DNA from 3 places in the Actinoplanes sp. NPDC004185 genome. Region 2 is predicted to be linked to each of the others. Evidence: riboswitches for the same ligand, from Rfam matches in the RefSeq annotation. Region 2 holds a riboswitch; each other region holds the start of a gene.

Region 1 (3,267 bases), on a different contig from region 2:
TCCGCCCTCCGGGAGCGCAGACGGGTCTTCTCCTTGCTCGCGCAGATGGAGAACGCCAAGCTGCAGCCGTCGGCGAACAGGCAGCCGGCCGGGTCGGCTTCTTCCTTCGTGTCGACGACTTCGACGCGGCGTACCGAAAGATGACGGCAGCCGGGGTGACGTTCGTTCGTGAGCCTCGCGCCGAACCGTACGGCCGGGTGGCGGTCTTCCTTGACATCGCCGGTAACCGGTGGGACCTTCTCGGAACTCCCGCGAGGACGATGTGACGGCCTACCTGGAGGAGGCCCTGTGACTCCGCGCTCGCAGCAACAGCGAGGCCTCGCATCCGGATCTGCCGCGGAGCGGCGTTCTGGTCGGTCGCTGAGTCAGGTCATCCACCGGCGCCCGATCCGTCGACGTAACCCACGGCGGGGTCACCCGAAGCGATGCGGACCGGATAGTCCCACCGTCGGAGAACCTGCGCCATCTTCGCGGCTCCCGCGGGATTGGCCGAGTGGATGATGACGACACCGACATCGAGAGGCCGGCCCTCGAACGCAGCCCGCTCGAGGATTTCCACGACCGGCCAGATGGTGTCGTCGTCGCCCAGATCGTGATCCAGCCAGAGTTCGTCGAGCCGGTGGCTCCGGGGTCGGTCGAGCAGCTCGACTCCCGCCGCACTGGTGCGAGCTACCTCGGCTCGACGGCCGTCGACGAAGGAGCGGAGATCGTCGACGAGGACGATCGCCGGCTTGTGGTCGGTCATCGCACGATGATCCCGGTTCGGGCCTGGCCGGGATCAGCCGCCCCAGCGGTCCGCGTGCAGGGCCAGGGACAACGGCCGGCGTCGCCGCCAGCCATGTCGTTCCAGGTCCGGCTCGTCCTCCAGGTGACTCACCGGGCCGAGACACAGCCAGGCGACCGGCCGCACCCCTTCCGGGATGCCCAGCAGGTCGCGCACGAACTCCTCGCGGTAGAAGGACACCCACCCGACCCCCAGCCCCTCGGCCGTGGCGGCCAGCCAGAGGTTCTGAATGGCCAGGCACACCGAGTAGAGCCCGGCCTCCGTGATGGCGTGCCGGCCCAGCACCGCCGGCCCGCCCCGGGCGGCGTCGTAGGTCACCACGACCGACAGTGTCGACTCCAGGATCCCGTCGATTTTGATGCCGGCGAACCGCCCGGCCGCCTCGTGGTCGAGGGTGGCGGCGAAGGTCTCCCGTTCGGTGTGCACGTGCCGGTGGAACGTCTGCCGCAGCTGCGGGTCGCGGACCAGGATGAAGTCCCACGGCTGCGACAGTCCGACGCTGGGGGCGGCGTGCGCCGCCGTCAGGATCCGGTCGAGTACGGCGCCCGGCAGGGGCGCGCCGGTGAACTGGCCGCGGACGTCGCGACGGCGGTGAATGGTCTCGTACAGGTCGTGGCTCATGGGCAGGCTCCCGCTGCGCTCGGGCCCCGGACACGCCGGGGCCGCCGGACGCGAGGCCGGTCTTCGGACTCCCGGATCAGCGCCTCACCGCCCGCCTTCCCAGCCGGCCGGCCAGTGGCTGCGCACAGGATGCGCGTGGGCGGCAGCTCCCCGGTCACCGCGGCGGGCCCGTGCCGGATTTCCACCGGCTTCCCGATTCTCCCCGCCCGGGGGCGGGGCACCTCGCAACAAGTTCGTGCCGGGCGACACGCTACCGCCGCGGGCGGCGCGCCAGAAACGAGGGCACCCGGCGAGCACGGCAGCCCGGGCCCGCTCGGCGCCGTGGCGAAGTACCTCGAGGGACGGGGTGTCAGCGGCCCAGGATGTCGTCGAGCCAGGGGTTGCGGAAGGTGCCCTGGGGGTCGTACTTGGCGACCAGGGCCTGGAAGTCCGCGAAGCGGGGATAGCGGCTGCGCACCGTGGCCGCGTCCTGGGTGAAGACCTTGCCCCAGTGGGGGCGGGCCTCCAGCGGCGCGAGCTGCTCCTCCAACGCCGCCACCGCGGGCAGGACCGCCGCCGTGTCCGCGATCCAGGTGAAGTGCAGGCCGAGGCTGTCGCGTTCGTGGTTCATGCTCAGCCACAGGTCGTCCGCCGCCACCGTGCGGATCTCGTTCACCTGCAGGACCGGCACGATTTTCTCGCGGACCCGGGCCACCGCGTCGATCGCCTCCAGCGCGCGGTCGAACGGGACCATCCACTCCGACTGCAGCTCCGCGCCGGTGCTCGGGTTGAACTCCATCTTGAAGTGCGGCAGCCGGGCGTGCCACGGGCCGGGCACGCCGAACTGCTCGGTGCTGTTGTCCGCCGGCACGCCGGGCACCGGGTGGCGCTTGCCGTCAGCCGGCCGGGCGCCGAACATCGGGCCGTCGGGCAGCTCGTCGGTGCGCTTGAACCAGGCGTGGTTGATGTCCGCGCTCCGCCAGTTGGTGAACAGGCTGACGCTGTAGCCGGCCGCCAGGATCTCCGGCAGCTGCTGCTCCAGCGAGGCGCGGGGCAGGTCGTCGTAGACGTACTGGCGGATCTCGAACGCGGGCACCACGTCCAGGGTCAGCGCGGTGACCACCCCGAGGGCGCCCAGGCCGACCACGGCGCCGGCGAAGTCGTCGTCGCCGCGGCGCAGCGTGACCAGCTCACCGTCGCCGCGGATCAGCTCGATAGCCGCGACCGAGGCGGCCAGGTTGCGGTTGCGCACGCCGGAGCCGTGGGTGGCGGTGGTGACCGCACCGGCGACCGAGATGTGGGGCAGCGATGCCGTGTTGTGCAGCGCAAGGCCCGCGGCGTCCAGGTACGCCACCAGGTCGCCGTAGCGGGCGCCGCCGTCCACCCGTACCGTCGTGCGGTCCTCGGCGATCTCCACGACCCGGGGCATGCTGATCAGGCTGATCAGGTCGCCGGTCGTGTCGGCCATCCGGTTGAAGGAGTGCCCGCTGCCCAGGACCCGCAGCGGGCCGCCGGCCCGGAGGATCTCCCGTAGCTCCGGCAGCGCCGCCGGCCGGTGCAGCCGGCGGGCGCCGAAGGTGATGTTGCCGGCCCAGTTGGTCACCACGTTGCTCACCGGACCAGCCTAGGCCGTACCGGTCAGGAGTTCACAGCTACGGGCTCGGCCGGGGCCTCGGTGACCGGGCGCTGCCAGCGGGTCGCCTTGGCCTTGCGGCCGCTGGCCGGGCGCGGGCCGTCGGCGAGGGCCTTGGCCGCACCGCGGTTCGGCAGCGCGAGCCGGAAGACCTTGTACCAGGCGGAGCCGACCTGGCGGGGCAGCGAGCCACTGACGTACGAGAGCCCGTAGCGCTGGAACAGGTCGCGGATCTGCGGCGCGATCTCCT
Region 2 (3,267 bases):
CGCAGCGGAGTCGAAGGGCAGCCGAAGCGCGAAGAAGGCATCCTGCAAGCCCATCAGCCCGAGCCCGACCGGACGCCACCGTGGGTTGCCGGCCGCGGCCTCGGCGCTCGGGTAATAGTTGATGTCGATGACGCGGTCCAGGAAGACGACCGCCGTCCGCACCGTCGCCCGCAGCTTCTCCCAGTCCACGCCGTCGCCGCTCAGATGCCCGGCGAGGTTGATCGAGCCCAGATTGCAGACGGCTGTCTCGTCGTCCGAGCTCACTTCCAGGATCTCCGTGCACAGATTCGACAGGTGAATCGTGTTGCCCGGCACGCCGGTCTGATTGCTCAGCCGGTTCGACGGATCCTTGAAGGTCATCCAGCCGTTGCCGGTCTGCGCCAGGGTGCGCATCATCCGGCCGTACAGGTCACGGGCCTTGACGATTCTGACCGCCTTCTTCTCGGCGGCGCGGTAGGCCTCGTCGAAGTCGGCCCCGAACAGGTCCGGCAGCTCGGGTGCGTCCGTCGGGTCGATCAGCGACCACATCTCGTCGGCCTCGACCCGGCGCATGAACTCGTCGGGGATCCAGTTGGCCAGGTTCAGGTTGTGCGTCCGGCGGGCGTCCTCGCCGGTGTTGTCCCGCAGCTCGAGGAATTCCTCGATGTCCGGGTGCCAGGGCTCGAGGTAGACACAGGCCGCGCCCTTGCGACGGCCGCCCTGGTTGACGGCGGCCACGCTGGCGTCGAGCGTGCGCAGGAACGGCACGATGCCGTTGGACTGACCGTTCGTGCCGCGGATCAGGGCGCCGCGCCCGCGGACCCGCGACCAGGAGATGCCGATGCCGCCGGCGAACTTCGACAGCCGCGCCACCTGCTGGTACCGCTCATAGATCGAGTCCAGCTCGTCCTTCGGCGAATCCACCAGGAAGCACGACGACATCTGGGTGTGCCGGGTGCCGGAGTTGAAGAGTGTCGGCGAGCTCGGCAGGTAGGCCAGCGACGACATCAGCCGGTAGAACGCGATCGCCTCACCGGCGTTGGCCGACAGCCCGCAGGCGACCCGCAGCAGCCAGTACTGCGGCGTCTCCACGACCAGCCGGGACTGCGGATGCCGCAGCAGGTAGCGGTCGGCGACGGTCCGCAACCCGAAGTACTCGAAGCGCAGATCGCCGGCCGGGTCCACGGCATCGTCGAGCTTGCGGGCGTTCTCGGCCACGAAGGCAGCCGTCGCGTCGCCGATCAGCCCTTCCGCGTGGCCGCGGGCGATGGCCTGGCTGAAGCTGGCGATGCCCTGCCCGCGCACCTCCTTGTCGATGAAGGCCGCCAGCAGCCGGGCCGCCAGACGCGAGTATTGCGGCTCCTCACCGATCAGCTCCGCGGCCGTCTGGATCGACAGCTTGTCCAGCTCCGCGGTGGTCGCACCGTCGTAGAGCCCGCTGATGGTCCTGGTCGCCACCCGCAGCGGATCCACTTCGTCCAGGTCGGCGACCCAGCGCTCGACCGCCCGCACGATCTTGTTGACGTCGACCGACTCGGTCTCACCATTGCGCTTGCGCACCTGCATCGCGTGCCGGCGTTGCTCCGGCACGGCCGGATCGTACGCAGTCTTGTCCTGCATGACCGTCATGAACTCTCTCTCCTCGCGAGCCCGTCGGCGGAACGGTCTTCGGGCGCGCAGGAGGACGCCGGTGGACGCGGCTGTGCGCGTACACCTGAAGTGGCGTCGGCCGTCCCACGCGGCCTCGGACCGCCGCACGCGAAAGCGTGCGGCGCGCTGGCAGGTCTTCGGACTCGCGGGCCTGACCGTTGCCGGTCGCCTACTGGCCGTCGCTTCCCGGGCCCGGGCCCAGTGCTTGATGACGGCGGTCGTTCCCGCTCACCGCTGCGGGGGCAGTCCCGGTCTCCCACCGGGTTCCCTCTTGCCTCGCGCCGTCCTGGAGGGACGGGCGAACCAGCTGCGAGCAACACCATATCTAGGTGCGACAGCCGTTGTACAACACCACATGTCGTGTCGGCGTGTCGGATCATGCCCGATCGGCTGAGCCTGCGCGCGTGGACCGGACGCGACGGGGTAGAACGGGTGCATGGCCACGACGCAAGCCCCGCCCGGTGCCCAGGAATTCATCCCGGCCGACGCGAAGAGCCTCGACGAGCTCAAAGCGGCGGCTCCCGGCTGCCGCGGTTGCGAGCTCTACGAGGACGCCACCCAGGTGGTCTTCGGCCGCGGCGCCGAACATGCCCGGCTGGTGCTGGTGGGGGAGCAGCCCGGCGACATCGAGGACCAACAGGGCCTGCCCTTTGTGGGCCCGGCCGGCCGGCTGCTCCGCGACGCGGTGGGCGACGCGGGCATCGACCCGTCGATCATCTACCTGACCAACACCGTGAAGCATTTCCGCTTCGAGCTGCGGGGCAAGCGGCGCATCCACCAGACGCCGGGCCCGGCCCACATCACGGCCTGCCGGCCGTGGCTGGTCGCCGAATTCTCCCAGCTGAAGCCGGACCTGGTGGTGGCGCTCGGGGCCACCGCGGCCAAGGCCCTGTTCGGACCTTCGTTCCGGGTCACCAGGTCCCGCGGCGAGCTGCTGCCCTGGCCGGCGTCGGCGCAGCGCCCGCAGGACTTCCCGGTCGCCGAGTCGCGGGCCCTGGCCACCATCCACCCGTCCGCGGTGCTGCGAGCCGACGACCGGGACGCCGCCTACAACGGCCTGGTCGACGACCTCAAGGTCGCGGCGACAGTCCTGGGCTGACCGCACAGGTGGTTCGCGGCAGTGTTGGTTGCCATGGTGTGCCGGTCTGCCGGTCGAGAACGTCCACTGTCACCAGCACATAGTGATGTGCGTCTCAGCGTGCCGTCGACCGGGGCCGGTGAGAGGCCGCGGGTAGGCTTTTCCCGTGCGGTTGACAGACTTCTGGGGGCGCCTCGAACAGGCCTTCGGCCCCGGATATGCGCGGAGTCTCGCCGCGGATCAGAGTTTTGCGGCGCTCGACGGGCGCACCATTAACGAATCCATAGCTCAGGGTGTGGAGACGGTTACTATCTGGCGTGCGGTGGTTTCTTCGTACCCCGATCGGGTGCCTGCCAGGCTGCACTGACCCCTTTTTTCGTACGCTTGTTCTGGCGTGTCGCTCGTAGTCGTACACCTGTTCGGCTATTGTCCTCAGCGGCGTGGTCATCCACAGGGCACGGCCGGGCACCGGTTTTTGTCAGACCCTAGGTCTAGCGTGGCTCGCGTGGTGAACAGAAGCTCTTCGGCGAAGACGCCCGGAAAGTCGAATACAGGGGTGG
Region 3 (3,267 bases), on a different contig from region 2:
GGCCACACCGGCCTGAGCCGCCGCACCCCCGTTCACCTTGCGCTGCTCGTCAGCCGGCGCCTCCGCTGCGGCATCCCGCGGGGTCTGCTCCACCGGGCCGGAAGCGTCAGGGCCGCCGGAACGGTCCGGGCCACCGGAGCCGGGCCCGCCGGAACCAGACCCACCCGGATCGGGACCGGCATCGGGGCCGCCGGACTCCGACCCGCGCGATTCAGGGCCGCCGGATTCAGGGCCGCCGGAGTCAGGGCCGCCGGGGTCGGGTCCGTCCGGGCCGTCCTCCGGCGGCGGATCGTCATTCGGGTCATCCTGAGCGGCCTGGTCCAACGCCTCTTCCAACCGCTCCTCATCGGTGCCCGGCGGGTCGAGCGGATCCTTGCGACGCCGGTGCGGCAATGCGAGCCGCGCCGCATCCCGGATGTCCTCGGCCGTCACCCGATCGCGGCCGTGCCACGCCGCCAGGGCCACCGCGCACCGCGCCACGACGATGTCCGCGCGCATCCCGTCGACACCGTAGGCCAGGCACACCCGCGCGATCCGGTCCAGCTCGGCGTCCGGCAGCCGCACGGACGGCACCGCCTCCCGGGCGGCCAGGATCCGCTCGGCCAGGGCCTTCTCGTCGGCCGCGAACCGGGTCGCGAACGCCTCGGGCCCGGCCTCGTACGCCAGGCGGCGCCGGACCACCTCGGCCCGCAGCTTCGCGTCACGCGGGGCGGCGACCGTCACGACCAGGCCGAACCGGTCGACCAGCTGCGGGCGGGGCTCGCCCTCCTCGGGGTTCATCGTGCCGACCAGCAGGAACCGGGCCGCGTGCTTGACCGACACCCCGTCGCGCTCGACGTGGGCGCGGCCCATCGCGGCCGCGTCGAGCAGCAGATCCACCAGGTGGTCGGGCAGCAGGTTGACCTCGTCGACGTAGAGGGCGCCGCGGTGGGCGGCGGCGAGCAGACCCGGCTCGTACGCCTTGACGCCGTCGGCCAGCGCACGCTGGATGTCCAGGGTGCCGACGACCCGGTCCTCGGTGGCACCGACGGGCAGCTCGACCAGGGTGGCGGGACGGTGGCCGTGCGGCGCGCCGGGCTCGTGCGGCCCGTCGGGACAGCCCGGGTCGGGCGCGGCCGGGTCGCAGGCGAAGCGGCAGCCGCGGACCACGTCGACCTCGGGCAGCAGGGTGGCCAGGGCCCGGACGACCGTGGATTTCGCCGTGCCCTTCTCGCCGCGGACCAGGACCCCGCCGACGGCGGGGGACACAGCGGTCAGCAGCAGCGCGAGCCGCAGGTCGTCGAGGCCGACGACGGCAGAGAACGGGTACGGCGTCACGCCCGGTCCTTTCCGCGGGTCCGCGCCCGCGTGTGGAAGGTACGAGCGGCCGGAGTCGCCTGACTTCCGGGGCGGACCCCGGTCACAGTGGCGGGACCGTCCCGGTCTCCCACCGGGTTCCTCCACTGCCGCTCGCGAGCCACTCTTTCTCACGGCCCGGTACGCCGTCAACGCGGGGCCGGGTGGGCATCCTCACCCCGGCCCGGCCCACCACCCGGCCGAGCCGCGAGCGGGTGACAAGGCCGCGCCCGGCCGAGCACGGCGAGACAGACCGGGCCGAGCCGCGAGCGAGGAAAGCCCGCGGCCGGCCGGGCACGGCGGGAAAGACCGGGGCGAGCTGCTCAGCCGACGCCCGGCAGCGCCTTCTCCGTGTCGGGCAGCGGCTCGGGAGCCAGCTTGTCCAGCTCCTTGAGCACATCGGTGACCGCCAGCGCTGACTGCTCCACCAGCGGCCGCATCCGCCGGTACAGGCCGGCGTTGCGCGGGTCCGGCCGTTCGTGCTCGGAGATCGCCACCAGCGCCGCCGCCTCGTCCAGGTCCGGCAGCTCCCCCAGCGCGTGCCGGGCCAGCAGGCAGGCGCCCAGCGCCGTCCCCTCCGGCGTGTCGGCGATCGCGACCGGCAGGTCCAGCGCCGCGGCCAGGATGCCGACCCACAGCTCCGACGCGACCGCCCCGCCGGTGGCCCGGACCTCGGTCATCTCGATGCCCTCGTCGGCGAACGTGTCGCGGACCAGCGCCAGCTGCTGGCACACCCCCTCGACCGCGGCCCGGACCAGGTGGGCCCGGCCGTGCTCGCGGCGCAGGCCGATGTACGCCCCGCGCATCCCCCCACGCCACCACGGCGCCCGTTCACCCAGCAGGTACGGCAGGCAGAGCAGCCCTTCGCTGCCCGGCTCCACCCCCGCCGCCTCGGTCAGCAGGGCGGCGTCGCGGACGTCGGCGTCCTCGCCCTCCGCGGTGGGCCGGTCGAAGCCGCCCGCGAAGGTCTGGCCGGCCCAGCGGACCACGGAGCCGGCGTTGTTGATGGCGCCGCCGACCACCCAGCGGTCCTCGGTCAGCGCGTAGCAGAACAGCCGGCCCGCCTTGTCCGCGGTCGGGCCGTGCACGACGGTGCGCAGGGCGCCGCTGGTGCCGAGGGACACGGCGGCCACCCCGACCGGCGTCGCGCCCACGCCCAGGTTGGCCAGCGGTCCGTCGGCGGCCCCGATGATCAGGGGCAGGTCCGGCGGGAGCCCGGCCGCGACCGCCACCTCCCGGTTGAGGCGCAGCTGCCGGGTGGTCGGCACGACCTCGGCCAGCCGGCTCTCCGGGATTCCGGCCAGCTCGAGAGCCTCGGGGTCCCAGCGCCGCTGGTGGATGTCGTACATGCCGGTGCCGGAGGCGACCGACAGGTCCAGCAGGAAGCCCTCGTCCGCGAGGCCCGCCAGGACGATCTCCTTGACGCCGCCCCACCGCGGTGTGTCCCGCAGGACGGCCGGGTCGGTGGCCCCCCACCAGGCGAGCTTGGTCAGCGGGGACATCGGGTGCACGGGCGTACCGGTGCGGGCCTGCAGGTCCTTCGCCCGGCCGGACGTCACGATCCGCTCGCTCTGCTCGGCGGCCCGGTTGTCCGCCCAGGTGATCAGCGGGCCGCGGGCCGTGCCGTCGGCGTTCATCGGGACCAGCCCGTGCAGGAACGCGCTGAGGCTCACGGCGATGACCCGATCGCCGCGCTCCTGGGCCTCCTTGGCCACCGTGACCAGGGCTTCGATCGCGGCGTCGCGCAGCTTCGCGGGGTCGAGCTCGGCCTGCCCCGGGCCGGGCACCGACAGCGGGTAGTGCACGCTGGCCATCGCGCGCACCTCACCCGTCGGCCCGGCCGCGATGGCCTTGGTCGCGGTGGTTCCGGTGTCGACACCGATGACGACGTCCATGCAGCCTCCCCTGATCGCCGACAGACATGCCCGGTCA

Evidence for each region. Region 2 has a riboswitch for cobalamin ahead of ACWEOZ_RS22400 (ribonucleoside-diphosphate reductase subunit alpha). Riboswitches for the same ligand answer to the same signal wherever they lie in the genome.
Region 1: linked by a shared signal. The riboswitch ahead of bluB (5,6-dimethylbenzimidazole synthase) and the one ahead of ACWEOZ_RS22400 (ribonucleoside-diphosphate reductase subunit alpha) in region 2 are both predicted to bind cobalamin.
Region 3: linked by a shared signal. The riboswitch ahead of ACWEOZ_RS39400 (VWA domain-containing protein) and the one ahead of ACWEOZ_RS22400 (ribonucleoside-diphosphate reductase subunit alpha) in region 2 are both predicted to bind cobalamin.

The regions. Positions count from the first base shown of each region.
Region 1 covers NZ_JBSGFR010000064.1:29,085-32,351, reverse strand. Annotated here, with positions in the region: gene ACWEOZ_RS39855 (VOC family protein) at 1-266, shown strand, start outside; gene ACWEOZ_RS39850 (cyclic-phosphate processing receiver domain-containing protein) at 371-745, opposite strand; gene bluB (5,6-dimethylbenzimidazole synthase) at 779-1,405, opposite strand; cobalamin riboswitch at 1,443-1,645, opposite strand; gene ACWEOZ_RS39840 (D-arabinono-1,4-lactone oxidase) at 1,755-2,999, opposite strand; gene ACWEOZ_RS39835 (fatty acid desaturase family protein) at 3,023-3,267, opposite strand, start outside.
Region 2 covers NZ_JBSGFR010000021.1:97,363-100,629, reverse strand. Annotated here, with positions in the region: gene ACWEOZ_RS22400 (ribonucleoside-diphosphate reductase subunit alpha) at 1-1,608, opposite strand, end outside; cobalamin riboswitch at 1,741-1,952, opposite strand; gene ACWEOZ_RS22395 (UdgX family uracil-DNA binding protein) at 2,066-2,728, shown strand; gene ACWEOZ_RS22390 (DUF3046 domain-containing protein) at 2,874-3,074, shown strand.
Region 3 covers NZ_JBSGFR010000062.1:30,602-33,868, forward strand. Annotated here, with positions in the region: gene ACWEOZ_RS39400 (VWA domain-containing protein) at 1-1,317, opposite strand, end outside; cobalamin riboswitch at 1,349-1,475, opposite strand; gene ACWEOZ_RS39405 (gluconokinase) at 1,659-3,230, opposite strand.